Regions from separate parts of the Azoarcus sp. KH32C genome, predicted to be linked through region 1. Evidence: predicted binding sites of a transcription regulator. Region 1 holds the regulator's gene; the other holds the start of a gene.
The links. Region 1 encodes FNR, which switches genes on or off when oxygen is low (the NO sensors DNR and NnrR bind a similar motif). Its sites were predicted from a motif close to TTGANCTAGNTCAA; they were not measured.
Positions count from the first base shown of each region.

Region 1 (7,495 bases):
GTTCGAGTGCCGCGGCGTTCTTCACCAGCATCCCGGCGCGCGCCCCCTGCCCCGTCCCGACCATGATCGCCGTCGGAGTGGCAAGCCCGAGCGCACACGGACACGCGATGACGAGCACGGCGACCGCGCAGATCAACGCCTGCGCAAAATCTCCGGCCAGCCACCACCAACCGACAAAGGTCACAGCCGCGATCGCGACCACCACCGGCACGAACACGCCCGCAATGCGATCCGCGAGCCGCTGCACCGGCGCCTTCGAACCCTGCGCCTGTTCGACGAGGCGGATGATGCCGGCGAGCAGCGTATGCGCCCCGACGCCCGTCGCACGGCAGCGCAACACCCCCTGGCCGTTGATCGTCGCCGCGAAGACCTTGTCCCCGGGACGCTTGTCGACCGGCATGCTCTCCCCAGTCAGCATCGCCTCGTTGAGCGACGACTCACCAGCCTCCACCTCGCCATCGACCGGCACTGCATCGCCCGGCCTCACGACGAAGCCATCCCCCGGGCGCAGACTGTCGACCGGCACCGCGACGATCTCGGTTCCGCGCTCGACATACGCCATCCTCGGCTGCAGACGCAGCAGCGCATCGAGCGCAGCCGTCGTGCGGGCCTTGGCCCTCGCCTCCAACAGCTTGCCGAGCAGGATCAGGGTCACGATCGTCGCCGAGGCCTCGAAGTAGAGGTGCAGATCGTGTCGTCCAAGCACCGTCACGACAGCACTGTAGATCCACGCCATCGACGTCCCGAGCGCGACGAGCACGTCCATATTCGCTCCGCCGCCCCGAAGGGACGACCACGCGCCGCGATAGAACCGCGCGCCGATCCAGAATTGCACCGGCGTCGCCAGCGCAAACTGCAACCAGCGCGGCAGGATGTCGTGCGCCATCGCCCAGCCGCCATCGAACATCGCCCCCATTTGCACCAGCAAGGGCAAGGTGAGAAGCGCCGAAATCCAGAAGCGCCGGAACTCCGCTCTCCATGCCCGGGCCTGGCGCTCGCGATCGCGTTCCCGCGTCGTCGCCCCGGTCTCAGTGCCCTCGAAGCCCGCACGCCGCACCGCCTGTCCGATGTCGTCGGCGCTCACGAGGCCCGGCTGATACCTCAGGACCGCCCGCTCGGTCGCAAAATTGACGCTCGCCTCGATTCCAGGGAGCCGGTTGAGCACCTTTTCCAAACGCGCCGCACAGGCGGCACATGTCATTCCCGAAATCGCCAACTCGAGTTGCGCCGGCGGCACGTCGAACCCCGCCTTCCGGATCGCCCCGATCACCTGTCCGGGCGTACCCTCGGGCCCATCGAACACGACCCGCGCCTTCTCCGCGGCGAAGTTCACGTTCGCGCTGACGCCCGGCAGGCGATTGACGACCTTTTCGATGCGGGCCGCACACGCGGCACAAGTCATTCCTGAAATCGGCAGTTCGATCGCGGGATGACTCAGTTTCGGTACGGGACTGTTCATGATCGGCTCACAGACTGAGTTCATTGTCGCACCGACAACCGACCTTATCGGCATTGCCCGGCGCCCAGATTGATGGCAGTCTAAACCCCGTACCAAAGTACGGAGTCAAGCCCCGCCATGAACAATCTGACGATCGGTGCCTTGGCGCGCGCCGCTGGAGTCGGCGTCGAAACGGTCCGCTATTACCAGCGCCGAGGTCTGCTACCGGAACCGCAGTCGCGCAAGGGAGCGTTTCGGACCTACGGCGGCGACGAGTTGGCGCGCCTGCACTTCATCCGGCGCGCACAGGCGCTCGGCTTCAGCCTCGACGAAATCTCCGAATTGCTGGATCTCGACGAAATGACGGACCGCGAAAACGCGCGCGTGTTCGCGAAGGCGAAGATTGCCGACATCGAATCGCGCGTCCGCCAGCTGGAAGAAATCCGGACTGCGCTCGAGAGCCTCGTCAGATGCTGCGAACACTCGGATGCAGAAACGCCCTGCCCGATCCTGCATGCCCTTGCGACACCCCAGCCCCCGTTACAACCTGCGCAAGCTGCGGCCAAACGCGCGAGCCGCAAGACGCACCGCTGATCACACCTCGCAGACCACGCCGCGCCACAGGGCGCCACCCAGCGTCGGGGCGTTGAAGAGCCCGAAAACGCCAAACCCGAGGACGAGCAGACCCGCCGCGAGGCGCACCCTGCCGTTGCGCGTGACGTCGCGGAAACGCTTGAACAACATCCCCGCCAACATCAGATTCGGTAACGTACCCAGACCGAAGGCCAGCATCAGTCCAGCGCCGCGGCCCGCAGACCCGGTCACCAACGCAGTCGTCAGCGCGCTGTACACGAGACCGCAGGGAAGGAGGCCCCACAGCAAGCCCAAGGGCAGAGCCTGGCGCACCGAGCGTGCGGGAAGGAAGCGTGCCGTAAAAGGCTGGACATGGCGCCACAGATGCATTCCAGCGCGCTCAATCGGGGTCAGCAGCCGCGTAAAACCAGTCAGATACAGGCCCAGCGCAACGAGCATCAGGTTCGCGAGCACATAGAGGCCCAACTGCACCGGCAGGAAGTTATTGAACAACAAGCCGACCGTTCCCAGCGCTCCCAACAATCCGCCGAGCACCGTGTAAGTCACGACACGACCGACGTTGTACGCGAGATGAATCGGCCATTGAGCTCGGCCACGCCCCGGAAGATTCACGGTGAGCGCCCCGACAATGCCGCCGCACATGCTTACGCAGTGCGTCCCTCCGAGGAGGCCGATCAGAAAAGCTGCGACGTAGCCGGTTTCAGGCATGCGAAATTACACGACTCGATGACTGCCGGGAGCGTGAGGCCGCGGCGGCAAAAGCAATGCGGGCGTTGAAAAACGCCCGCACTTTAACACCTTCACGCCTGGCACGCAGCCACCCGAACCAGGGCAGCAGACAAAGTCAGATCACGCGGGAGTAACGAGCCCGCTCGCGGTCGGCACGCAGGTAGCGGTCAAAGACCATCGCGATGCCGCGCACCAGCAAGCGCCCCGGAGGCAGCACGCTGATCCACTTGTCGCTGACCTTGAGCAGTCCGGCCTCTTCCATCGCACGCAGATCCTGAAGCTCCTCGGCGAAATACTCGTCGAACTTGATCAGGTGGGCGATTTCGAAGGACTCGATCGACAGCTCGAAATGGCACATCAGCGCCTGGATGATCGAGCGGCGCAGCAGGTCGTCCGCCGTCAGCTCGATGCCGCGCAGCACCGGCAGTTCGTCGCGATCGAGTATGTCGTAGTACTCGTCGAGCGTCTTCACGTTCTGCGAGTACACCGGCCCGATCTTGCCGATCGCCGACACGCCGAAGGCAAGCAGATCGCACTCGGCCTGCGTCGAATAGCCCTGGAAATTGCGGTGCAACCGCCCCTGGCGTTGCGCGACGGTGAGCTCGTCGTCGGGCTTCGCGAAGTGGTCCATGCCGATATAGACGTAACCCGCCTCGGTCAGCCGGCGAATCGCCAACTGGAGGATCTGAAGCTTGGTGTCGGACGTCGGCATGTCCTCGACCGCGATGCGGCGCTGCGGCTTGAACAAGCCCGGCAGGTGCGCATAGCTGTACAGCGAAATACGGTCCGGCGACAGCTCCAGCACCTGTTCCAGCGTGCGATTGAAGCTGATCATGTTCTGGCGCGGCAGACCGTAGATCAGGTCCATGCTGATGGACTTGAAGCCGGTGGCACGCGCCGAATCGATAACGAGCTTGGTTTCATCGAAGCTCTGGATGCGGTTGACCGCAGCCTGCACATCCTCGTTGAAATCCTGCACCCCGACGCTCATGCGGTTGAAGCCGAGGTCAGCGAGCAGCTTCACGGTTTCGAAATCGACCTTTCGCGGATCGACCTCGATCGAGTACTCGCCGTTCGGCACCAGCGTGAAACGCTTGCGCACCGACTCCATCAGCTCGCGCATTTCGTCGTGCGACAGGAAGGTCGGGGTACCACCGCCCAGGTGCAGCTGGGTGACCTGCCGGCTGCCGCCGAGCGAAGCCGCCACGAGATCCATTTCCTTCTCGAGGTACTTGAGGTACTTCGCCGAGCGTGCGTGATCCTTGGTGATGATCTTGTTGCACGCGCAGTAGTAGCAGATCGTGTTACAGAAGGGGATGTGGAAGTATAATGAAAGCGGCTTACTGACCCCTCCGACCCCGCGCTGAGCCAGCCAGTCGCGCAAGGCACGTGCGTCGAACGCTTCCACGAAGCGGTCGGCCGTCGGATAGGAGGTGTAACGCGGCCCGTTGATGTCGAAGCGACGAATCAACTGCTGATCGAAGACTAGATCTTTCTGACTGGTCATGGTTGTGTCGGTAGAGTGCATTTCGTACGATCTCAAAAAGCAGCACTTTTGTGGTTGACGTGGATCAACTTAGCATTTCACAGCTTATCCGCATCCACCGCATCTCTGTAGAGGAAACCAGATTATCGTGCAAATGAAGGCGACGGTGCCGATTACGGTTGCCGGTCTCAAGGTGGCATGCTCGCAATGCAACCTCGTCGAGTTGTGCCTGCCGTTCGGGATGTCGGAAAACGAAATCGACCGTCTCGACGAACTGGTCGGTGCGCGCCGCAAGATTAAGCGGCAGCAGCACCTGTATCGCGCAGGGGATCCGTTCGAGGCGATCTACGCGATCCGGACGGGTTCGTTCAAGACCGACGTGCTTCTCGAGGACGGGCGCGAGCAGGTCACCGGCTTCCAGATGACAGGCGAGATCATCGGATTGGATGGTATCAGCACCGAGCAGCACTCGTGCAACGCCGTGGCGCTGGAAGACAGCGAAGTCTGCGTGATCGCCTACAGCAAGCTGGAAGAACTCTCGCGGGTCGTCGAAGGCCTGCAGTTGCAGTTCCACAAGGTAATGAGCCGGGAGATCGTGCGCGATCACGGCGTCATGACGCTGCTCGGATCGATGCGCGCCGAAGAACGGCTTGCGGCCTTCCTGCTGAACATGTCGCAGCGCTTCACGGCGCGGGGCTTTTCGGCGGCCGAATTCCACCTGCGGATGACCCGGGAGGAAATCGGCTCCTATCTCGGACTCAAGCTGGAAACCGTTTCCCGTGCGTTCTCGCGCTTCCAGGAAGAAGGGCTGATTGCCGTTCAGCAGAAGCACATCCGCATCCTCGACAGCGCCGGCCTGAAGAAGCTGATCCAGCATCCTCACCGGAGTTGAGCGTTTTCGGGCAGGTGCGTCCTGCCGTCGCTCGCCATCCGGAATCGCCCGAAAGCGGGATCACGAACCAGCGACGAACGCCAGATAGCCCACCGGATTCTTGGTAACGGCAACCGACACGATCCACAGAAAGGTCACGACGGCCGCAGCGAATGCTGCGACACGGATACGCATCGTCGCGCCGCGCCGCAACGCGACAGCCCCGAGCAGGACGTAGACGACCAGGCCAAAGACCTTGGCGGTCACCCAGGGAGAAAGGAAGGGATACTGCCCGCTCATCGTCGCCAGCGCGATCGCGCTGCCGAGGAACACCGTGTCGATCACGTGCGGCAAAGTACGCGTCACCCTGTGATTGGCCAACGGGCTGCGACGCATCATCCACACACCCTGCAGCAGGAAGCCGCAGCCGCTCAGGGCGGCGCAGAACATGTGCAAGTGCTTGACGGCAAGATACATCGCTCACCCCGGACGGCCGTCGGCGCGCGGACGCAGGTAGATCGGCACATAGCGGACCGCCCATGAGCCGAACACGCCGACCCACCCGAGAACGGAGACCAGCATCGCCCACGGCGCCCATCCTGCGGGCACCAATTCAGCGAACACCCGCGTTACCGCCACCAACTCGAGCGTCAGAAAGAGGCCCCAGGTGAGCCGGTCTGCGGTCAGCTTCCGGCCGGAATGGCCCAAGGTCACGCGCGACACCATCCCCATCAATACGGAACCGAAGAAACCGACCCCCAACGCATGAAGCGGTGCCAGCCCCAGGATCTGCACTCCGCCCAACGCGGCCGTCGACTGGATGGCGAACAACGACCAGGCAATGCCGAGCCACAGGAAACCGATGTGGAGCATCGCGAGCAGAGGCACCTTCAGCGCCGACAGGAGTCGCCATTGACGGGACAACCACAACGACGCGACGGCCGCGGGCAAGTCGACGATCCAACTGAACGCAGACGCCCCGGCCATCGACAGTCCACCATGAACGACGCTCGCTCCGACGACGAGCCAGAGCGCCCACACCGGCCGCACGACCTGATATCCGGGGATCGGCCCTGTCGAGAAGAACGGAATCATGCGATGGCACACGCTGAAGAATACCGGCAGCAGACACCACCAGACGGCTGCATTGATGGCCACGCGTGCCGCAATGGGACCCGCCCCGATGGCGACGCCCATCCACGCCAGCGGCGCTAGCGCGCCCGCCGTCACTGCGTAGCAGATCGCCCGCGCGTGCAAAGCCTCCAGATCGCCGTGATGGGCGACCTGCCACAACACCCATAGCACGCCGATCCACCCGGCCAGCACCAGTATGAGGCCCGCTGTCAGCAGTCCCGGCACCACCATTCCAATCGCGGCAATTACCCAGCCCGCCGCAAGAAGACGCCATGCGCCTAGCCAACGAGCTTGCGGAATTTCGTCGAACGCCTGCCAACGTGGCATCGCCGTCAGCAAGAAGCCGAACATGAAAAGCGGGAACATCCCACAGGTCACCAGCAACGCATGCATCCATACGGGCGGAAGGGTCCATGGCATCGACGGTGCCAGTCCTGCACGCGCCGCGATTTCGACGGTCCAAAGCGTGAAGGCCGTCAGCAGCATGACCGCGCCGGACAGGAACATGGAGCGGTGCGGCGCAGCGAAGACAATATGTCGCTCGCTTCCCGATTCGTTGCCGTTGCGTCGCTGCATTCCTTCCTGCTCCTCAAGCCCATTTAGCCGACGGCGCGTTGCACGCATAAAGTCATGCAAGCCGTCGACACGGTAAAATCACCGAGTTTCCTGCCGGAGTCCGTAATGTCCACACCCCCAACCGACATACCAACCCAGCTGCGTCATATTTCGTTCTTCGGTCAGCTTTCCGACGAAGACCTTGCACACATCGCTCGCTACACTCGCGAGCGCCACCTCGAAAAAGGCGAAGTCCTTTTCCAACGGGGCGATGCCGTCCATGGCTTCTACTTCGTCGTATCGGGACAGATGAAGCTCGCCGTGTCATCCCCCCAGGGCAATGAAAAGGTCGTCGAGATCATCAGCCCGATGCAGACCTTCGGCGAGGCGGTGATGTTTCTGAACCGTCCCTACCCCGTCTTCGCCGAAGCGCTTTCTCCAACCCACCTGCTTCACATCGGTCAGGCCGTGGTGTCCGAACTGATCGATCAGGACGTAGGCTTCGCCCGCAAGCTCCTGGCCGGCATGGCAATCCGTCTCCACGGCATGATCCAGGACGTCGAAACCTACTCCCTGCGCTCGAGCATGCAGCGCGTGATCGGCTACCTGCTGCAGCAGGCGGAAACCGCGGGCGGCAACACCAGCCGCGACATCGAGCTCCCCACAAGCAAGCAGGTCATCGCCTCAC
Region 1 is NC_020516.1:3,586,424-3,593,918, forward strand. It holds gene AZKH_RS15845 (heavy metal translocating P-type ATPase) at 1-1,459, opposite strand, end outside; gene AZKH_RS15850 (MerR family transcriptional regulator) at 1,577-2,032, shown strand; gene AZKH_RS15855 (sulfite exporter TauE/SafE family protein) at 2,033-2,740, opposite strand; gene hemN (oxygen-independent coproporphyrinogen III oxidase) at 2,877-4,268, opposite strand; gene fnr (fumarate/nitrate reduction transcriptional regulator Fnr) at 4,402-5,139, shown strand; gene AZKH_RS15870 (SirB2 family protein) at 5,200-5,595, opposite strand; gene AZKH_RS15875 (NnrS family protein) at 5,599-6,828, opposite strand; gene AZKH_RS15880 (Crp/Fnr family transcriptional regulator) at 6,934-7,495, shown strand, end outside.

Region 2 (7,495 bases), 340 kb from region 1:
GGAAGCGAGTTTCGAGTTGGGCGGCGATATGGTCGAGTTGTTCTCTGACGGCGTCGCGACTATGTCCGTGCAGCATCGCGAAGAGGTTGTAGGACCATTCGGGGAGGCGGCGCGGGCGGCGGTAGCAGTGCGTGACTGCGTCGAGCGAGCCGAGCCACTCGCCGACCTCGTCGACGGCCTCGTCCGTGACGTCCCAGACCGTCATGCCGTTGGCCGTGTAGCCGATGGCGTAGTGATTGGGTACCGCGCCGATACGGCGGATGAGTCCGCGGTCCAGCATTCCTTGCACTCTCGCGAACAGTTCGTCGGCGGGGATGCCGACCTGTTCGGCGACGGCGCCCCAGGGATCGACGACGAGCGGCAAGCCCGCTTGCGTCGCGACAATGATGCGGCGGTCGAGGTCGTCGGCAGGTAGGTCGTTCATGCTTTCAGCTTCATCTCGACGAAGTATTCGCGTTCCTTCGGGAACAAAAAGACCGGAAGGCCGGTTGCAGTCTCGATGCATGCGGCGCAGTCGGCGATGGCTTCGCGCCGCTCGGTGGCGAGCACGAACCACATGTTGAGCGCGTGTTCGCGGCGGTAGTTGTGCGCGACTTCGGGGAAATCGTTGACCTTCGCCGCGACGCGTTCGAAGTCCGCCTCCGGCACGCGCATCGCAGCGAGACAAAAGGCGCCGCCGAGGCGTTCGATCTGGAACATCGGGCCAAAGCGAGTGAGCACCCGCTCGTCGAGCATGCGTTGCAGCCGCGCGAGCACCTCACCCTCGTCCAGGCCGAGACGCGCACCGACTTCGGCGAAGGGGCGGCGGGCCAGCGGGAAATCGCCCTGTAGCGCGTTGATCAGGGCACGGTCGATATCGTCGAGGCTGTGCGAGCCGCGTGAAGTCATTTCGCTCATGTATCGCCCTCCCTGAGATAGCACGCGCCCTGCTGCTTGAAGCGGCGGGTGCTGAAGAGCACGTCATGCGGCCAATGGTCGAGGTCCAGGCTCTTCGCGAGCTCGTCGCGCGTTGCCCGAACCGCCTCGCGGGTACGGCCGTGGATCATGCAAAAGAGGTTGTAGCGCCAGTCCGGGAGCGCGCGCCGACGGCGATAACAGAGCGTCACTGCGGGCTCAGCGGCGAGGAGACGGCCGATGCGACCGACCTCCTCGTCCGGCACATCCCACACGCACATCGCGTTCGCGCGAAAGCCTAATTCGTGGTGGCGGACGATGACACCGAAACGCTTGACGATGCCGTCGGAGAGCCAGCGTTCGATCAGTTCGATCGTCATACTTTCGCCGAGCTCGACGGTGCGCCCCAGCGCCTCGAAGGGTCGAGCGACGAGCGGCAGGCCGCCCTGCAGCGCGTGCATCAACCGGCGTTCAAGGCCGGGAAGTGCGCAGCCAGCCTCCTCGTTCGGCACCGGCACCACGGGTACCGCGCTAGACGCCACTCGCGGCGTACCGGCGAGATCGAAGCCCAGGTCGATATGGAACTCTTCCTCAAGCGGCAACACGACGACCTGACAGCCGGTGTCGCATTCGATTGCCGCGACGACTTCCTGCAGTCGTTGGGCGGACGCAGCCGTAACGACGAACCACAAGTCGAAGGCGTGCTCGCGTTGGTAGTTGTGATTGACCTCGGCGAATTCGCTGACACGCTCGGCGATGACGTGCAGCCAACCCTTCGGCGCGGACAATGCGGCGAGCGCACTCGCGCCGACACGGCGTGGCGCGAAGACCGGCCCCACCCGGCTGATGACGCCCGATGCGCACCATGCCTGCAACGCTCCCAGTACCTCGCCTTCACCGAGACCGCATTCTTCGCCGATCGCCGCGAAGGGTTCGGGGACGAGCGGAAAGCCGCGCTGGTAATCGTTCAGCAGGCGAAACGTACCGCTGTCCGCCGCATCATCGGCAACCTGCAGATCTGCCAGATCGATCACCCGCGTGCTATGGCACGGCATCCTAGAACCCGGTGCGGAAGGCGCGGCTCGTGAAGAAGATGCCGCTGGGGCTCGCCGCGGGCAACTCGGCGAGTTTCTGGTGTGTACGAGTGTCGTAGATCAGCACCTTGTCGTCGTCGCGCGCCGACACCCATACGGCCTCGCCGCGCGGCGTGAATTCGAGATGCAGAATCGCGCGGCCGGGCTGGAAGGTGTCGACCGGACGGTTCGTCAGCGTGTCGATGACTTGCATCCAGCCATTGTCGGGGAACGCGAAGTTCACCCACACCTCGCGCCCGTCGGGACGCGCCATCACGAACACGGGCTGACTCTTGACCGGGATGCGGGCGACTTCCTGCCAGGTCGCGAGATCGACGACCAGCACTTCGTGGCGGCCGATCGCCGGCAGGTAGGCACGGCCGCCCGCAACCGCCCAGCCGCGCAGGTGCGGCATCTTGTAGACGGGCAACGCCTGCTCGCCTCGGCCGTAGCCCGGCAGGATCGTGCGGACGCCCTGCTCCGGCCGCCACAGGTCGAGCATCGACAGCCCGTCCTCGCCGAAGAGGCCGGCGATGTAATAGCGCCCATCCGGCGTCACGAGCGCGTCGTACGGCTGCTTGCCCGCCGGGTAGCGCTCGGTTTTCGGATGCGCGGGATCGGACAGATCGGTGACGCGGATCTCGTTGGCGTCGAAGAGCGCATAGGCAAAACGGTTGCCCGGCAAGTCGACGAGGCCGACGACCTTCGACGCCTTGCCATCCGCGCCGTAGCTTGCCGGCACGTCGGCGACGAGCTCCAGCGTCTTCGCATCGAAAGCCTTGATGCCTCCGGGTTCGTAGTTCTGCGCAACGACGAGGCGGCCGTCCTGCGAGATCGCGCCGCCGATCGAATTGCCCGCCTGCAGCACGCGGCGCGCGATCGTCGCGGTCAGCAGATCGACCTTCGTCAGTCCGCCATCGCGGCCGAACACATAGGCGTAGCGCCCATCGCGCGAGAAGACCACGGATGCGTGCGACAAGTCGCCCAGACCCGACACCTGCGCCAAGCGGCTGCGCCCCGAGGTTTCGACGACCTGAATCTGACCGCTCGCACGCTCGATGACGACGCCAAGATCGCCGGTGCCGCGAACGGAGGGCGCAGGCGCGGTCGAGCATGCCGCCACCAGCAAGGCCGGCAAGGCGATCTGCACGGCCGTCTTTAGCTTGCGGAACATTGCTTCCCTCACCCTGTTCATTGTCCGACCGAACCCGAGTCGGGCGGAAAACCTTCGATCAGTCGCTCGACGATCCACACGGCCTCGCCCTCGCTGACGATGCCGCGAAACGGCGGCATCGGCGTTCCGGGACGGCCGCCGACGATCGTCGCAGCGAGCCCTTCGCGGGGCCGCTCGCGCAGCGCCGCCGGAGTCAGCGCTGGGCCGAGTCCTCCCTGCAATGTCAGCCCGTGGCAGGACCCGCAGTCCTGGCGCACCAGATGCACGAGCTCGCGCTGACGGTGTCCATCGGGAGCATTCGACTGCGCGCCCGCCTGCAAGGCCGTCAGTGCCAGACAGGCCGCTGTCGCGCGTAATCCCCAATCCGACACGTTCTCTCCCTCGCCGAACGAACCCTCGGCCCATATTCCCTGTCATGCCGTCAGCAAGCCGTCGGCGCACCGTGCAGTATCCGCCGGCATACGTCCGCGCTCCTTGATATCGGTTAATTTCCCACACTGCAGGAAGGGATAAAGTAGCGATGGAAAACTTCATCCCTGCCGACGAACCTTGCCGTGCGGAGCAATGCCTGCGGCATCACCGGAGATCCAGCCATGAGCACTCGAACGACCGCCCGCCCTCCTGCGGGGAAGGTTTACCTCGTCGGCGCGGGCCCGGGCGATGTGGAATTGCTGACGATGAAAGCGGCGCGCCTGATTGCGACGGCGCGTGTGGTCGTCTATGACCACCTGGTCGGCGCCGACGTCGTCGCGCTCGTGAATCCGGCCGCCCGGATGATCTACGCCGGCAAGGAGGCCGGCAACCATGCCTTGCCGCAGGACCAGATCAACGACCTGTTGGTCGAACTGGCGAGCGGCGGCCACGATGTCGTGCGCCTTAAGGGCGGCGACCCCTTCATGTTCGGCCGCGGCGGAGAGGAGATGGAGGCGCTTGTCGCCCACGGTATCGCCTGCGAGGTCGTTCCCGGCATTACCGCCGCCTGCGGCATTGCCGCCTGTACCGGGATCCCTCTCACCCACCGCGAGCATGCACGCTCGGTCGTCTTCGCGACCGGCCACCTGAAGGATGGCACCGTCGACCTCGACTGGCCCGCCCTCGCCCGCGCCAAGCAGACCGTCGTGATCTACATGGGACTCGGTGCACTGGACATCATCTGCCGCGAACTCGTGGCTCACGGCCTGCCCGGCGACACCCCGGCGGCAGTGATCCACGCCGGCACGACACCAGAACAAATCGTCCTCGCCGAACGCCTCGACCAGCTGGCCGACGCCGTCCGGCGCGATCGCATCCGGTCGCCGGCGCTCATCATGATCGGCTCCGTCGTATCTCTCTACCGTCCCCAGCCCGCCGCCGCGCCGGAAGCGACATGCGTTTGCTGATGCCGTCTGTGTATGCATCAATGGTGCGAGGAAAACCATGAATTGATCAAGGTTAAGGATTCCGACCCTCATCAGGATCACGCTTGGCATTCAGCGGAATGCGTCCGCGGCACACTTTTCATGAAAGGAGTTCAACCATGAGTAAGCACGGGAAATGGCTGTCCGGGGCGATGCTGCTTGCCAGCCTGCCGTTGGCGATTTCGCAGGCCTTCGCCGACGACGCAAAAAAACACGTGGACGAAGCCGAAGCGAAATATCAGGCCGGCGGTTCGCCCCTCGCGGATGTCGATCTGTATAAGGACAGCAACCCCGACGCACCCAAGATGAGCAAGGCCGAGTTCGACAAGGCGCGGAACATCTACTTCCAGCGCTGCGCCGGCTGCCACGGCGTGCTGCGCAAGGGCGCGACCGGCAAGCCGCTGACGCCGGACATCACCCTGTCCCGTGGCTCGGAATACCTGAAGGTGTTCATCAAGTACGGCTCGCCCGCCGGCATGCCGAACTGGGGCACCTCCGGCGAATTGAGCGACGACGAAGTCGACCTGATGGCCCGCTACGTCCAGCAGACGCCTCCGCAACCGCCCGAGTTCAACATGGCGGACATGAAGTCGACGTGGAAGGTCATCATTCCGCCGGAGCAGCGCCCGACGAAGAAGATGAACAACTACAACATCGCGAACATCTTCTCGACCACGCTGCGCGACAGCGGCGAGATCGCGCTGATCGACGGCGACACCAAGAAGATCATCAACATCATCAAGACCGGCTATGCGGTGCATATCTCCCGCATTTCCGCCTCCGGCCGCTACCTGTTCGTGATCGGGCGTGACGCGCGCGTCAATATGGTCGACCTGTGGATGGAGAAGCCGGACAACGTCGCCGAGATCCGCATCGGCCTCGAAGCGCGCTCGGTCGACACGTCGAAGTTCAAGGGTTTCGAGGACAAGCTCGCGATCGCTGGCGCCTACTGGCCGCCGCAGTTCGTGCTCATGAACGGCGATACGCTCGAGCCGCTGAAGATTGTCTCGACCCGCGGCATGACCGTCGACACGCAGGAATACCACCCCGAACCGCGCGTCGCCTCCATCGTCGCTTCCCACTTCAGGCCCGAGTTCCTCGTCAACGTCAAGGAAACCGGCAAGACGCTGATGGTCGATTACTCCGACATCAAGAACCTGAAGATGACCGAGATCGGCTCCGCGCGCTTCCTGCATGACGGCGGCTGGGACCTCTCGAAACGCTACTTCTTGGTCGCGGCGAACCAGTCGAACAAGGTCGCCGCGATCGACGCCAAGGAAGGCAAGCTCGCCGGCCTCATCGACGTCGGCAAGATCCCGCACCCAGGCCGCGGCGCGAACTTCGTCCATCCGAAGTACGGTCCGGTCTGGGCAACCGGCCACCTCGGCGACGACTCGATCGCGCTGGTCGGCACCGACCCGGAAAAGCACAAGCAGTACGCCTGGAAGATGGTCGACACCCTGAAGAGCCAGGGCGGCGGGTCGCTGTTCATCAAGACCCATCCGAAGTCGAACCACCTCTACGTCGACAACCCGCTGCACCCGGAGTCGAAGGTCAGCCAGTCGGTCGCCGTGTATGACCTCAAGAACCTGCAAGCCGGGTTCAAGGTCCTGCCGATCGGCGACTGGGCCGGCCTCAAGGACGACGGCGCGAAGCGGGTCGTTCAGCCGGAATACAACAAGAACGGCGACGAAGTGTGGTTCTCGGTGTGGTCCGCGAAGAACAAGGAGTCCGCGATCGTCGTCGTCGACGACAAGACGCTGCAACTGAAGACCGTGATCAAGGATCCGAAACTGATCACTCCGACCGGCCACTTCAACGTGTACAACACCCAGCACGACGTGTATTGATCGACAGGGGGCGGCCTGCCCCCCACCGGTCAACGCAAACGGCCAGCTCGCGCTGGCCGTTTTCACGTCTAACGAAGTCGCGACGAATCAGGCCGCAGGCCACGCTGCGAGGAATTCCTCCCAGTGCTTCGCGCCGATGCGCGTCAAGGCATCGCGCACCACCGCGACTTCCGCCGCGTAGCCCACCGCATCGAGCTGACCGCGCATGCGCTGGAACCCGAGATACACGAGATAGGTGTTCACGACATCGGTCTCGCAGTAGTCGCGGATTTCAGCAATCCGCCCCTCCTGAAACGCCGGCCACACCACGGAGCCATCCATGCCGAGCTTGCCCGGAAAGCCCATCAGTTTCGCGAGTTCGTCGAGCGGCGCGTTCGCGCGCGGCTGATACATCGCCAGCAGGTCCATCAGGTCCAGGTGGCGGCTGTGGTAGCGGCCAATGTAGCTGTTCCACTTGAAATCGCGCGAGTCGTTGTAGTCGCCCTCGCCCTGATCCCAATAACGCGGCGCCGAAACGCCGTGCTTCAGCCCGCGGTAATGCAGCACCGGCAAATCGAAGCCGCCGCCGTTCCACGATACGATCTGGGGCGTATAGCGCTCGATACCGTCGAAGAAACGCTGGATGATGTCCCGCTCCCCACAATCGGGCTCGGACAGCGAGAACACGCGAAACTGGTTCGCATCGCGCAGCACGCACGAAATCGTCACCACCCGCTGCAGATGCAGTGGCAGAAAGTCCGTGCCGTTCGCCGCGCGGCGCTGCTGAAACGCGAACTCCGCGACTTCGTAGTCGCTGAGCTCGTCCGGCAGGTCGTTCAGCACGCGGATGCCGGCCACGTCCGGAACGGTTTCGATATCGAAGACGAGAACGGGCATCGGCAACTCCGTGAAACACCCGTCAGCCGGGGAATACGCCGGTGGAAAGATAACGGTCGCCACGATCGCAGACGACCGACACGATCACCGCGTTCTCCAGCTGCGCCGCCAGCCGCAGCGCGACGTGCATTGCACCGCCCGACGAGATTCCGGCGAAGATGCCCTCCTCGCGCGCGAGGCGCCGCGTCATCTCCTCGGCGTCGGCTTGGCTCACGTATTCGAGTGCGTCCA
Region 2 is NC_020516.1:3,925,639-3,933,133, forward strand. It holds gene AZKH_RS17545 (Lrp/AsnC family transcriptional regulator) at 1-424, opposite strand, end outside; gene AZKH_RS17550 (Lrp/AsnC family transcriptional regulator) at 421-897, opposite strand; gene AZKH_RS17555 (Lrp/AsnC family transcriptional regulator) at 894-1,949, opposite strand; gene AZKH_RS17560 (cytochrome D1 domain-containing protein) at 1,951-3,141, opposite strand; gene AZKH_RS17565 (cytochrome c) at 3,159-3,512, opposite strand; gene cobA (uroporphyrinogen-III C-methyltransferase) at 3,735-4,520, shown strand; gene AZKH_RS17575 (nitrite reductase) at 4,658-6,388, shown strand; gene AZKH_RS17580 (3'-5' exonuclease) at 6,476-7,264, opposite strand; gene cysM (cysteine synthase CysM) at 7,287-7,495, opposite strand, start outside.
Region 2: cobA (uroporphyrinogen-III C-methyltransferase) is a predicted target of FNR. The motif match lies at 3,616-3,629, and genes of this name have one in related genera.